One region of the Dactylosporangium sp. NPDC051087 genome, then DNA from elsewhere that is predicted to be linked to it. Evidence: riboswitches for the same ligand, from Rfam matches in the RefSeq annotation. Region 1 holds a riboswitch; each other region holds the start of a gene.
What was found. Region 1 has a riboswitch for cobalamin ahead of ACZ6TV_RS48575 (IS5 family transposase). Riboswitches for the same ligand answer to the same signal wherever they lie in the genome.
Positions count from the first base shown of each region.

Region 2: it holds a riboswitch for cobalamin, as region 1 does, so the genes downstream of both, cobN (cobaltochelatase subunit CobN) here and ACZ6TV_RS48575 (IS5 family transposase) in region 1, are expected to answer to the same signal.
Region 3: it holds a riboswitch for cobalamin, as region 1 does, so the genes downstream of both, ACZ6TV_RS52875 (ribonucleoside-diphosphate reductase subunit alpha) here and ACZ6TV_RS48575 (IS5 family transposase) in region 1, are expected to answer to the same signal.
Region 4: it holds a riboswitch for cobalamin, as region 1 does, so the genes downstream of both, metE (5-methyltetrahydropteroyltriglutamate--homocysteine S-methyltransferase) here and ACZ6TV_RS48575 (IS5 family transposase) in region 1, are expected to answer to the same signal.

Region 1 is NZ_JBVJIJ010000041.1:8,659-11,894, forward strand. It holds gene ACZ6TV_RS48565 (methyl-accepting chemotaxis protein) at 1-484, shown strand, start outside; gene ACZ6TV_RS48570 (hypothetical protein) at 784-1,017, opposite strand; partial or broken gene ACZ6TV_RS48575 (IS5 family transposase) at 1,051-1,847, opposite strand; cobalamin riboswitch at 1,948-2,134, opposite strand; gene ACZ6TV_RS48580 (hypothetical protein) at 3,016-3,236, opposite strand, start outside.
Region 2 is NZ_JBVJIJ010000020.1:261,321-264,556, reverse strand. It holds gene cobN (cobaltochelatase subunit CobN) at 1-1,446, opposite strand, end outside; cobalamin riboswitch at 1,486-1,681, opposite strand; gene ACZ6TV_RS34920 (precorrin-3B synthase) at 1,718-2,899, shown strand; gene ACZ6TV_RS34915 (precorrin-8X methylmutase) at 2,985-3,236, shown strand, end outside.
Region 3 is NZ_JBVJIJ010000055.1:33,671-36,906, reverse strand. It holds gene ACZ6TV_RS52875 (ribonucleoside-diphosphate reductase subunit alpha) at 1-1,613, opposite strand, end outside; cobalamin riboswitch at 1,745-1,958, opposite strand; gene ACZ6TV_RS52870 (hypothetical protein) at 2,019-2,609, opposite strand; gene ACZ6TV_RS52865 (NUDIX hydrolase) at 2,856-3,236, opposite strand, start outside.
Region 4 is NZ_JBVJIJ010000055.1:37,844-41,079, reverse strand. It holds gene metE (5-methyltetrahydropteroyltriglutamate--homocysteine S-methyltransferase) at 1-1,912, opposite strand, end outside; cobalamin riboswitch at 2,021-2,236, opposite strand; gene ACZ6TV_RS52880 (ribonucleotide-diphosphate reductase subunit beta) at 2,347-3,236, opposite strand, start outside.

The DNA of each region.
Region 1 (3,236 bases):
GATCACATCGATTGCTGAGCAGACGAACCTGCTCGCCCTCAATGCGACGATCGAGGCGGCCCGCGCGGGCGAGCACGGCAAAGGCTTCGCGGTCGTCGCCGGTGAGGTGAAAGAACTGTCGCGAGAGACCGCGGGTGCGACGGAGAACATCGGCACAAAAATGACGGTAATGCGCGCCGATACCGGCAGCGCAATCGAGGCCATCACCCGCATTACGTCGGTCATCGGCCGGATCAACGAGATCCAGCGCACCATTTCCCGTGCCGTTGAACTGCAGCTGGCGGCGACGACGTCGATCGGCGACAGCGTCGAGCAGGTCAGCCGGTCTTCCGACGACATCAGTCGGTCGATCTCCGGGGTAGCGGAGGCGACCGCAGGCACGCAACGCGGCGCCGGTAACACCGCGGCCGCCGCTACCGACCTCGCCGACCTCGCCGAACGCCTTTCGGCGCTTGCCGGGGAATTTAGGATCATCACAGCCTGACGCGGCGTCAGGCAGCGATGTGCTACCTGTCCACGACGCCGATCGCTGGCCGGCCTAACCCATTCCCAGGCTCGGCGACAGGAGATGGCCGTGTGGATCTGTGGTTTGCCGCCACATCTGGGCAACGGTTGCGCTGGCAGACCGAAGTCGCCCGGGACGGGTGCTACTTCCACGTAGCGTGGGCGGGAGCCTCGCGATGCGGCGCCCGCCCGCGAATGCGGGTTCGTCAGTCCTTTCGCAGCCCGGCGGCGGCGACGAGTGCCGCAGCGACGCCTCGACCTCGGAGTAGCCGCGGGTCTTCAGGCCGCAATCGGGCTCACCCAGAGCCGCCGGGCGGGGACAGTGGCAACGGCGCGGCGCAGCGCCTCGACGATCTCGGTGTGGGACGGCACACGAGGGGAGTGGACATCCCACACGCCGGGTCCTCCGCCACGGCTGTAGCCGATGGTGGCGAGGTCGTTGAGGATCTCCATTTTCGAGCGAGACGCCTCGATGCTGGTGACGTCGGCGTTGAGGGCGTCGATCGCAGTGATGACGCCGCCGAACTCGGAATAGCATAAGAGGTCCTAACAAAGTCGTACGACGTGTCGGTACGTGATGATGCAGGTCGCGAGGTTGAGGAATGCTTCGTGGATGTCGTCGCGGTGTTCCCAGCGGATGCGGAGTCGTTTCATGCCGTGGTACCAGGCGATGGTCCGTTCGATCACCCACCGGTAGACGCCGAGGCCGGAGCCGTGCGGTGTGCCGCGGCGGGCGATCCGGGGGTGGATGCCTTTGTGGCGCACGAGTCTGCGGTACTTGTCGAAGTCGTAGGCGCGGTCTGCGAACAGTTCGGCCGGTCGGCGGCGTGGCCGGCCTCGACGGCCACGCACCGGCGGCACCGCGTCGATCAGCGGCAGCAGTTCGGTGATGTCGTGGCGGTTGCCGCCGGTCAACGACGCGGCGAGAGGGATGCCGGCGCCCTCGGTCAGGATGTGGTGTTTCGAGCCCGCTCGGGCGCGGTCGACCGGGCTCGGGCCGCTTTTGGGCCACGACGAGCAGCTCGCAGGTGGGAGGAGTCGATGACCGCTCTGGACCAGTCCAGCTTCCCCGCTGCATGCAGCTCGGCCAGGAGGAGTTCATGCAGTTGTTTCCAGACCCCGGCTCAGTTCCACTCCTCGAGGCGTCGCCAGCAGGTCATGCCGGAGCCGAAGCCCAGCTCTTGCGGCAGGAACTCCCATTGGATGCCGGTGTGCAGGACGAACAGGATCCCGGACAGCACCTGCCGGTCAGGAATCCGCTTGCGACCTGGACGTTGTGGGTCGCGGGGTAAGGGTTTGGGCAGTAGCGGTTCGATGCGCTGCCACAGCCCGTCCGGCACGATCCACGGCGGCTGTTCACCACGCCTCACGGCCGAAGATATTAGATCATCCTCCACAAAGGACGGAAGACCCTCGATCAACTTTGTTAGGACCTATGAGTAGCCGGCTCAAGCGGCGGCGGTGAGCGTTCAGGCGCCAACTACTGGCGGTCGCTTCCCAGGCTTGCGCCCAGTGCATTGTTGACGGCTGTCGTTCTCACTTAACGCTGCGGGGCAGTCCGGTCTCACGCCGGTCCCCTTACGCCGCCCCGTCCTTGCGAACGGAGCGAACCAGCACTGCCAGTTATCGTGCGGGTGCCCCAGCGGCATCGGAACCAGTGGACCCACCATGTGGCACCGCGGTTCGTCACCGCGGTTCGTCACCGTGAGGCCGACTATCGGTGTCCCGCCGCGCGGGACGTGCCGTACCGCGAACGACCATGGCCGACATGGCATGGAGGCGGATGCGAGCTGGCCGCAGTCCGTCCTGCGAACCTCGAACGCTGGACGCGTTCTGCCGCCGGTGCCCGTACGGTCCGAGCCGCCCGCCCACCAGCACCTGCGGGCGCCTGCGCTCGGCCAACTTTCGCCAGCCAAGGCGGCGCTCGCCGACGCCGAACTCGACCGAGAGCGCGAAAATGCAACTGCTGTCCCGCATGGTGCTGTGCGCAGGACAGCAGCGCACCCCAGTTCAGAGAGTCGTCGTCGACCTGACCGTGCCGTCACGCCCACCTGAAACGCCGACACCCGGCGCTCGAGGAAGTTCGACAGCTCCTGGACGTCCTGCAGCTCCATGAGCGCGAAAGAGCAACACCAGATGCTGTAGCAGCGTGTCGCCTCCGACACACGTGACCCTCCGTGTCTTCCCGGCCGGCGTCAGCGACGGTGGTGGTTGGCTGTGGTCGAAGTTTCGTTGACCGCGGTGCGATAGCCGCCAACGCGCTTCGATCTGATCAAGGTGCTGTTCCCGGTCTGGCGTCGCACCTGTCCTTGTCGCGATCCGATTTCAACGGTTGACCCGCTTGCACGCTCGGGGCCCTTCCGTGGCCTACTGGGATGGCGAGACGGTTTGGCGGTACGCGCCGAACCCGTCCGCAACGCGACGCCGAACTCAGCCTGTGACGTCACCGGTTCGCGTCAGCGCCATGCACGCATGTAAGCGGGATGCAAGGTTACCGATGGGGTATTCACGTCACCCAACCAGACGTTCATGGACCCGGCTGGCCTGGTACCGGACGGCGGCCGTGAACGCCGCCTCGACCAGGTCGTCGGTGGTGTCGAAGAGGTCATTACCGGCGATGCCGGTGGCGGCGCCTGCGATGACAGATTTTTCCTCCCGGTACACCAGCATGCACACACGGAGCCCGTTGAGGAGGTGCTCGAGCAGGTCCCTGGCAGGGTGCTGCGGGTCCA
Region 2 (3,236 bases), on a different contig from region 1:
CAGGTCGGGGTCGTGGTAGATCGCTACGGGGTTCTCCCCGAAGCCGCGCGGCGGCTGCACCATGACCACGACGTTGCCCTCGCGCAGCGCGGCGAGGACGATCTCGCCGGCGGGGTCGCGGGACGTGTCGACGAACAGCTCACCGGGCGCCGGGCCCCAGTGCCGCTCCATCTCCTCGCGCAGGTCGTCCGGCAGGGTCCGGAACCAGGTCCGGTACCGCTCGGCGGAGATGCGGACGGGGTTGCCGCGCAGCTGCTCCTCGGTGAGCCAGTCGACGTCCTGCCCACCGGCGGCGATGAGCGTGTGCATCAGCGCGTCGCCGTCCTTCGGGAACCCGTCCGCGCCCACATACCCCTGGGCGTGCATGGCGTCGAGGAGCCGCACCACGCTCGCGGGCGTGTCGAGGCCGACGGCGTTGCCGATGCGGGCGTGCTTCGTCGGATACGCGCTGAGCATCAGCACGATCCTGCGGTCGGCGGGGGCGAGGTGGCGCAGCCGGGCGTGCCCGACCGCGATCCCGGCGACCCGCCCGGCCCGCTCCCGGTCGGCGACGTAGACGGTGAGCCCGTCGGCGTCGATCTCCTTGAACGAGAACGGCACCGTGATGATCCGGCCGTCGAACTCGGGGATCGCGACCTGCGTGGCCGTGTCCAGCGGCGACAGCCCGTCGTCGTTGGCGTCCCAGGTGTCGCGGGAGCTGGTCAGGCACAGGCCCTGCAGGATCGGCACGTCGAGCGCGGCGAGGGCGCCGACGTCCCACGCCTCCTCCTCGCCGCCGGCCTGCGCGTCCGCGGGGCGGGTGCCGCCCGCGGCGAGGACGGTGACGACCAGCGCGTCGGCCTGCCGCAGCGTGTCGAGCAGCTCCGCCGGGGCGGACCGCAGCGAGGAGGCGAACACGGGCAGCGGCCGCCCGCCGGCGTCCTGCACCGCCTCGCACAGCGTCTCCACGAACGCGGTGTTGCCGGCGAGGTGGTGCGCCCGGTAGTAGATGATCCCGACCGTCGGCCCCTCGGCCGTGCTCTCCCTCGGCAGGAGACCCCAGGTGGGCGTGGTCGCCGGCGGGGCGAAGCCGTGACCGGTGAGCAGGACGGTGTCGGACAGGAAGTGGTGCAGCTCGGCCAGGTTGGCCGGGCCGCCCTCGGTGAAGTAGGCGTGCGCCTCGGCCGCGACGCCGGCGGGCACGGTGGAGTGCCGCATCAGCTCCGCGTCGGGCAGCGCCTCGCCGCCGAGCAGGACCACCGGCGCCGGCAGCCGCAGCAGCGTGTCGAAGCCCTCCTGCCAGTCCCGGTAGCCGCCCAGGAACCGCACGACGACCAGGTCCGCGCCCTCGGCGAGGGCGGGCAGGTCCTCCACCGCGGTGCGGGACGGGTTGGCCAGCCGGAAGTCCGCGCCGCTCGCACGGGCGCTGAGCAGGTCGGTGTCGGACGTCGACAACAGCAGGATCACGCCGGGGTCCTCCCTCGGGGTCCGCGCCCCAAGTCGGTCGGGAAAGGTCCGGCGGCGGAGAGTCTCCTGGCTCCCGGATCGGCGCTCGTCCCCGCGCCTTCCCAGGCTCGCGCCCAGTGGCCTCCGTCGGAAACTCGCTCCCCGGTCACAGTGGCGGGACCGCGCCGGACTCTCACCGGCTTCCTCCACACGTCGCCGTTACAGCACCGCCAACTCTGCCGGTCGGCGCAGACTTGAGTCAAGCGAAGCGCTGCGCAGTAGTATCCGGCGCGTGCAGGCTGCCAGCGGACGCGACGCCCCGGACCGGTGCCCCGGCGCCGTGCAGGTCCACCCGGCGGCCGACGGTGGCCTCGCCCGCGTCCGGCTGCCCGGCGGGCGGCTGCCCGTCGAGGGCCTGGCCGTGCTCCGGGCCGCCGCCGCCGACCTCGGCGACCCCGCGCTGGAGCTCACCTCCCGGGGGAACGTGCAGGTCAGGGCGCTGCGGCCGGGCGCGGAGCTGGAGCTCGCCGCGCGGCTGTCGCAGGCGGGGCTCCTGCCGTCGGACACCCACGAGCGGGTGCGCAACATCATCGCCAGCCCGCTCAGCGGCCGCGACGGCGCCGGGCTCGTGGACGTGCGGCCGGTGGTGGCCGCGTTCGACGCCGGCCTGTGCGCCGACCCGTCCCTCGCCGCGCTGCCGGGCCGCTTCCTGGCGACGCTCGACGACGGCCGCGGCGACGTGTCCCCGCTCGGCGGCGACGTCGGCCTCCACGGCGACCGCCTCCTGCTCGCCGGCACCCCCACCACGGCCGCGGCCCGGACCCGCGGTGGCCCGGCCGGCCAGGCCGCGGCCCGGACCTGGGACGATCCCGCCGGGCTGCTGCTCGCGGCGGCCCGGGCGTTCCTGGCGGAGCGCGCCGCGCAGGGCGGCACCGCGTGGCGCCTGGCGGAGCTGACCGACGGCCCGGCCCGGGTCGCGGCCCGGCTGGACGCCACCGTCGAGCCGGGCGCCGGTCGCCACGACGGCGGCGCCGGGCCGGTCGTCGGCCGGACACCGCAGGCCGGTGGACAGGTCGCGCTGACGGTGGTCGTACCACTCGGGCTGCTGACGCAGGAGCAGTCGGCGGCACTCGTCGCGGCCTCGCCGGGAGAGATCATCGTCACGCCGTGGCGGACCGTCGTGGTGCCCGACGTGCCGGTCGATGAAGCTGGAGCGGTCGAGACCCTGCTGACGGCGGCCGGGCTGGTCACCGACCCCGCCTCGCCATGGGTCGGGGTCACCGCGTGCGCCGGCCGCCCGGGCTGCGCCAAGGCCCTCGCCGACGTGCGGGCCGACGCCCGGGCCGCCGTCGCGGGTGGCCTCGACCACGCGCTGCCGGTGCACTGGATCGGCTGCGAACGGCGCTGCGGCGCACCGAAGGGAAGGCACGTGGAGATGCTCGCGACCGCCGACGGCTACCAGGTCGTGTCGTGACCGGCCCGGAGCGCAGCGGAGTGGCTGGTCACCATGGGTGCAGTCTCGGGGCGCGGCGGCGCCGGAGCGCAGCGGAGGTGACGTCGTGACCGCTTACGACTACGTGAAGGACGGTGCGGAGATCTACCGGCGGTCGTTCGCGACGATCCGCGCCGAGGCCGACCTGTCCGGGCTGCCCGCCGACGTCGCCCAGGTCACCGTCCGCATGATCCACGCGTGCGGGATGGTCGACCTGGCCGCCGACGTGGGGCACGGCGGCGACGTGGTGCGGCTCGCGCGCGCCGCCCTCCGCGACGGTGCCCCCGTCCTCTGCGACGCCGAGATGGTCGCCTCCGGC
Region 3 (3,236 bases), on a different contig from region 1:
GCGGCGGGTGAGTCGAACGGCAACCGCAGCGTGAAGAACGCGTCCTGCAGGCCCATCAGCCCGAGCCCGACGGGTCGCCAGCGCGGGTTCGACGCGGCGGCCTGCGCCGACGGGTAGTAGTTGATGTCGATGACCCGGTCGAGGAACACCACGGCGGTGCGGACGGTGGCGCGCAGCTTGTCCCAGTCCACGCCGTCGGCGCTGTCGGTGGTGAGGTGCGCGCCGAGGTTGATCGAGCCGAGGTTGCACACGGCGGTCTCGTCGTCGCTGTTGACCTCGAGGATCTCCGTGCACAGGTTCGACAGGTGGATGGTGTTGCCGGGCGTCCCGGTCTGGTTGGACAGCGCGTTGGAGCGGTCCTTGAACGTCATCCACCCGTTGCCGGTCTGCGCGAGGGTGCGCATCATCCGGCCGTACAGGTCACGGGCCTTGACGGTCTTCACGGCGTGCTTCTCCGCCGCCCGGTACGCCTCGTCGAACTCCGCACCGAACAGGTCCGGCAGCTCGGGCGCGTCGGACGGGTCGATGAGCGACCAGTCGGCGTCGGCCTCGACCCGGCGCATGAACTCGTCCGGAATCCAGTTGGCCAGGTTGAGGTTGTGGGTGCGCCGGGACTCCTCGCCGGTGTTGTCCCGCAGCTCCAGGAACTCCTCGATGTCCGGATGCCACGGCTCCAGGTACACGCACGCGGCGCCCTTGCGCCGGCCGCCCTGGTTCACGGCGGCGACCCCGGCGTCGAGCGTCTTCAGGAACGGCACGATCCCGTTGGACCTGCCGTTGGTGCCGCGGATGAGCGCGCCCCGGCCGCGGACCCGCGTCCAGGAGATGCCGATCCCGCCGGAGAACTTCGACAGCTTCGCGACCTGGTGGTACCGCTCGTAGATCGAGTCCAGCTCGTCGCGGGGCGAGTCGACCAGGAAGCAGGACGACATCTGGGTGTGCGCGGTGCCGGAGTTGAACAGCGTCGGCGAGCTCGGCAGGTACGCGAGGGACGACATGAGCCGGTAGAAGCCGATCGCCTCGGCCGGCGTCGTGGACAGCCCGCAGGCGACGCGCAGCAGCCAGTACTGCGGCGTCTCCACCACCAGCCGCGTCTGCGGATGGCGCAGCAGGTACCGGTCGGCGACCGTCCGCAGCCCGAAGTACTCGAACCGCAGGTCCCCGTCCAGGTCGACGGCGTCGTCGAGCTTACGGGCGTTACGGGCCACGAACGCCGCGGTGGCGTCGCTGATCAGGCCCTGCTGGTGCGCGTACCGGACCGCTTGGCTGAAGCTGGCGACGCCCTGGCCGCGGACCTCCTTGTCGACGTACGCGGCCAGGAGCCGGGCGGCGAGCCGCGAGTACTGCGGCTCCTCACCGATCAGCTCGGCCGCGGTCTGGATCGACAGCTTGTCCAGCTCGGCCGTCGTCGCACCGTCGTACAGGCCGCTGATCGTCTTCGTCGCCACGCGCAGCGGGTCGACCTCGTCGAGGTCGGCGACCCACCGCTCGACCGCCTTCACGATCTTGTTGACGTCGACCGGCTCCAGGTCGCCGTTGCGTTTGCGCACCTGCATCGCGTGCCGCCGCTGCTCAGGCGCCCGCTGACCGGCCTGGTCCTGCGTCACCGTCATGTGTCCCCCTCGTCACGAACTCCGACGACGTCGGACGAGCGCAGGGGAAAGCCGCCACAGAAAGGCGCACGCGAGGCGCACCCGGCGATGGCGTCAGCCGTCCCGCGCGGCATCCGACCACCGCACACCGGACGGCGTGCGGTGCGCTGGCAGGTCTTCGGACTCGCGGGCGCGACGCCTTCCGGCGCCACCTACTGGCCGTCGCTTCCCAGACCTCGCGGTCCAGTGCTTCGTTGACGGCGGTCGTTCCCACTTACCGCTGCGGGGCAGTCCCGGATTCACACCGGGTTCCCTGTTGCCACGACCGCCCCGAAGAGCGGCCGAACCAGCTGCAGGGAACACCATATATGGGTGCGGTGCTGAATGCGCAACACCAGATGGTGTAGCGGCGTGTCGCCTGCACCACTACGCCGCGGCGAAGGCGTCGATGGCCGTGTCGCTCGCGACGTCCCTGAAGCGCTGGACGAACTGCTCTGCGCCGGCCCACGGGGCCAGCAGGTCAGGCTTCTGCTCGCTCGGCGTCCTTGCGGTGACGGACACCGTGAGCTGCACGCCCTTGCCTCGTACCGCGATGAGTTGGAACGTGTCCGGCATTGCGTGGCGCACCGTCACGACCTGCACGCCGTTCGGCCACTCCTGGTAGACATCCTCCGGGAATCCCAGCGTGAGGTCCGTGAGGTAGATCGGCGTCTGGAGTTGCTGCACGGTGACGGTGAGCTGCACAGCCCCGGTGCCGAACTTCGCCGTTGCGGCCTGGAGGTCCGGGTACTGCTCTGCCGAGAGACGCTTGCTGCCGGTCGGCGCGATGCGCTGCGCGAACGCCGTCACCCGATCGACGAGACGACCGCCCGCCTCGCTGCGCAGCGAGGGTACGGCCATCGGTGCCGTGACTGCGGCGTCGACCTCGGGGCGCGCGCCCCTGAGCAGCCACGGCGGCACTGACTCGGCCTGCGCAACCGAGTTGGCTTGCGTGCGGTCGGCACGGTCGGAGTCCATCGGGGCGATCGTAGTTGCAGCAGCCACGAGCGCGAGGGCAATTGCCGCAATGCCTCTTGCAGTGAATCCAGTCCCCCAGCCGACCCAGGGGCTGTTCCCGTGACGACCCCTAAACGCAACAGGAGCCGCTAGTGGTAGCAGGCCGAGCCGGCAGACAATGAGATCGGCAGCTCTGGGGTCGGTTGGCTCTGCCCGGCAAGGGTTCGCTGACCTGGGTGCAGCGCGGATTTCAGCGACCGGTGGTCTTCATAAGCCGAGGGCGATCGGGGCGGAGGGTGTCCCGAAGGTGAGCAGGTCGGTCAGCGGTGTGGCGAGGTCACGGGGCGAGAACAGGTCAGGTCCGGTGTAGCCGGCGATCTCGGCGAGCCGCCACCATCGAAAGCCGGCGAGGTGCTCATCAGCGGCGAGCTGCTCGTCGGTGAGCTGGCCTTGCGGTTCGAAGTGGTCGGTGCGGACGAGGAAGTAGTCGTTGACGACGCCGTAGAAGCCCGGCGCGTGATCCGCGCTGACGATCACCTGATGCCAGACGTGCGGCGGATCGGCGGCGGTGACCAGGCCGGTTTCCTCCCGCAGCTCGCGGCGAAGCGCGGACAGCCCGTCCTCACCTGGTTCTATGCCGCCGCCTGG
Region 4 (3,236 bases), on a different contig from region 1:
CGGAGTAGCACAGGTGCGTGTGGATCTGCGTGCCGTCGTCGACGCCGCTGGTCGCGAGACGGAACGAGCCGACGGCCCAGTCGAGGTACGCCTTCTGGTCCGCCTTGCGCAGCGGCAGCGTCTCCCGCAGAGCGGGCTCGTCGACCTGGATGACGGTGATCCCGGCGGCTTCGAGGTCGAGGCATTCGTCGCGCAGGGCGAGGGCGACCTGGTCGGCGGTGTCGGCGAGGGGCTGGTCGGTGCGCACGAACGACCAGGCGAGGATCGTGACCGGGCCGGTGAGCATGCCCTTGACCGGTTTCGGCGTGAGTGACTGCGCGTAGGTGGACCACTCGACGGTCATCGGTGCCTTGCGGGCCACGTCGCCGTGGATGATCGGTGGGCGGACGCAGCGGGACCCGTACGACTGGACCCAGCCGTGGTCGGTGGCGGCGAACCCGGACAGTTGCTCGCCGAAGTACTGGACCATGTCGTTGCGTTCTGGTTCGCCGTGCACGAGGACGTCGAGGCCGAGGTTTTCCTGCAGGCGGATGACGTGCTGGACCTCGTCGCGCATCCGGTCGGCGTAGCCGGCGGCATCCAGGGTGCCGGCGCGCAGTTCGGCGCGGGCTTTGCGCAGGTCGGCGGTCTGCGGGAACGACCCGATCGTGGTGGTCGGCAGGTCCGGCAGCCGCAGCCGTTCCTGCTGGACCCGGGCCCGGACGGCGTACGGGCCGCGGCGCCGGTCCGCCGGGGTGAGGGCAGCGAGGCGGTCGCGGACGGATGCGTTGTGCCAGTCGGCCGGGATCGGCGGTAGCGGTGCCGGCAGGTGGGCGGTGCCGTCGCGGACCGCCCTGCCGAGCAGGACGACCTCGTCGACCTTCTGCCGGGCGAACGCGAGCCGTTCGTGCAGCGAAGGGTCGAGCCGGGTCTCGACGGACAGGTCGACCGGCACGTGCAGCAGCGAGCACGACGTGGACACGGCGACGTGGTCGGCCAGGGCGGAGACGATAGCGCCTCGGACTGCGGCGGTACGGAGGTCGGTGCGCCAGATGTTGTGACCGTCGACCAGTCCGGCGACGATCGTCTTGCCGACCAGAGGCCCTGACGCGGCGAGGCGTTGAAGGTCACCGGGGCCGGCGACAAGGTCCAGACCGATCGCCTCGACAGGGGTGCTCAGCAGCGCCGGAAGGGCGTCGCCGAGTTCGCCGAAGTAGGTGGCCACGAAGAGCTGCGGCCGATCGGTCAACGAACCGAGGCGGGCGTAGGCGCGGCGCAGCCCGTCGATCTCCGCCGGGGTACGGTCCGCCACATACGCAGGCTCGTCCAGCTGCACCCATCGCACGCCGGTCGAGGCCAGGACGGCGAGGATCTGTGCGTACACCTCGACGAGGTCGTCGAGGCGGGCGAACGGGTCGGCACCCTTCGCCAGAAGCAGGAACGTGGCCGGGCCGACGAAGACCGGGCGGGTGGCGATGCCGAGGGCGCCGGCCTCCGCGACCTCGCCGAGGGCCTTGACCGGGTTGGCCTCGAACACGGTGTCCGCGTCGATCTCCGGCACCAGGTAGTGGTAGTTGGTGTCGAACCACTTGGTCAGTTCCAGCGCCGGTTCGGCGTCGACACCCCTGGCCATCGCGAAGTACGTGTCCAGGTCGGACAGGCCGAGCCGGGTGAACCGGGCCGGGATCGCGCCGACGGCGACGGCGGTGTCCAGGACGTGGTCGTAGTAGGAGAACGTGTTGGACGGGATCGCGTCCAGCCGGGCGTTGCGCAGGGTCTGCCACACCTCCGCGCGCAGCCCTGCCGCGGTCTCGTCCAGGGTCGCCGCGTCGATGCGACCCGCCCAATATGCCTCGACGGCCTTCTTCAGTTCCCGGTTCCCGCCGATGCGCGGATAGCCCAGGACGGTGCTCTGCCCGAATGCGGTGCTCACCACAGGGATTCCTTCCCTCGAAGTCGCGGCGACGTTCGGGAAGGGGAAGACAGGGCACACCCGGCTTCCGCCCTGACCCTCCCGAGGGGTCGCCGGCGGCGCACACCGGCGGTGTACGCAGTGCGGGCAGGTCTTCGGACTCGCGGGCGCGGCACCGACAGGTGCCTCCTACTGGCCGTCGCTTCCCAGACCTCGCGGTCCAGTGCTTTGTTGACGGCGGTCGTTCCCACTCACCGCTGCGGGGCAGTCCCGGTCTTGCACCGGGTTCCCTCTTACGACGCCCCGTCCTTGCGAACGAGGCGAACCAGCACTGCCGGCCATCGTACGGGTGCCCGGCGGCGTGCGGGACCGGGGCATCCAAGATCGTCCGGCCGCGACATGGTCGCTGCTGTCCTGCACGGTGGTGCCGGACAGGACAGCAGCGCACCCGCGGCTCAGAAGTCGTCGTCGAAGGTGACCGTGCCCGTCACGCCCACCTGGTACGCCGACACCCGGCGTTCGAAGAAGTTCGACAGTTCCTGGACGTCCTGCAGTTCCATGAACGCGAACGGGTTGCGGCTGCCGTACAGCGGCGCGATGCCGAGCGTGGCGAGCCGCCGGTCGGCGACGTGCTGCAGGTATTCGCGCATGTCGGCGAGGGACATGCCGGACACGCCCTGCTCCAGGAGGTCCGCGGCGAACTGCACCTCGCACTCGACCGCCTCGGACAGCATCTGCCGTACCTGAGCTTCCAGCTGCGGGTCGAACAGGTCCGGTTCTTCCGCCCGTACGGTGTCCACGACGTCGAACGCGAATGCCATGTGCATCGACTCGTCGCGGAACACCCAGTTGGTGCCCGAGGCGAGGCCGTGCAGCAGCCCGCGGGAACGCAGGTAGTAGACGTAGGCGAAGGCGCCGTAGAAGAACAGGCCCTCGATGCAGGCGGCGAAGCAGATCAGGTTGAGCAGGAACGCCCGCCGGTCGTCCTTGCTGCGAAGCTCCTTCAGCTCGCCGAGTGAGTCGATCCAGCGGAAACAGAACTCCGCCTTGCGCGCGATCGACGGGATGTTCTCCACCGCGGCGAACGCCTCGAACCGCTCGGTCTCGTCGGAGACGTACGTGTCGAGCAGGTTCAGGTAGAACTGGACGTGCACGGCCTCCTCGAACAGCTGCCGGGAGAGGTAGAGCCGTCCTTCGGGGCTGTTGATGTGCTGGTACAGGTTGAGCACGAGGTTGTTCGCGACGATGGTGTCGCCGGTGGCGAAGAACGCGACCAGCCGCGACACGAGGTGCCGCTCTGCCGCCGACAGCTTGGACAGGTCGGCGAGGTCGCTGTGCAGGTCGA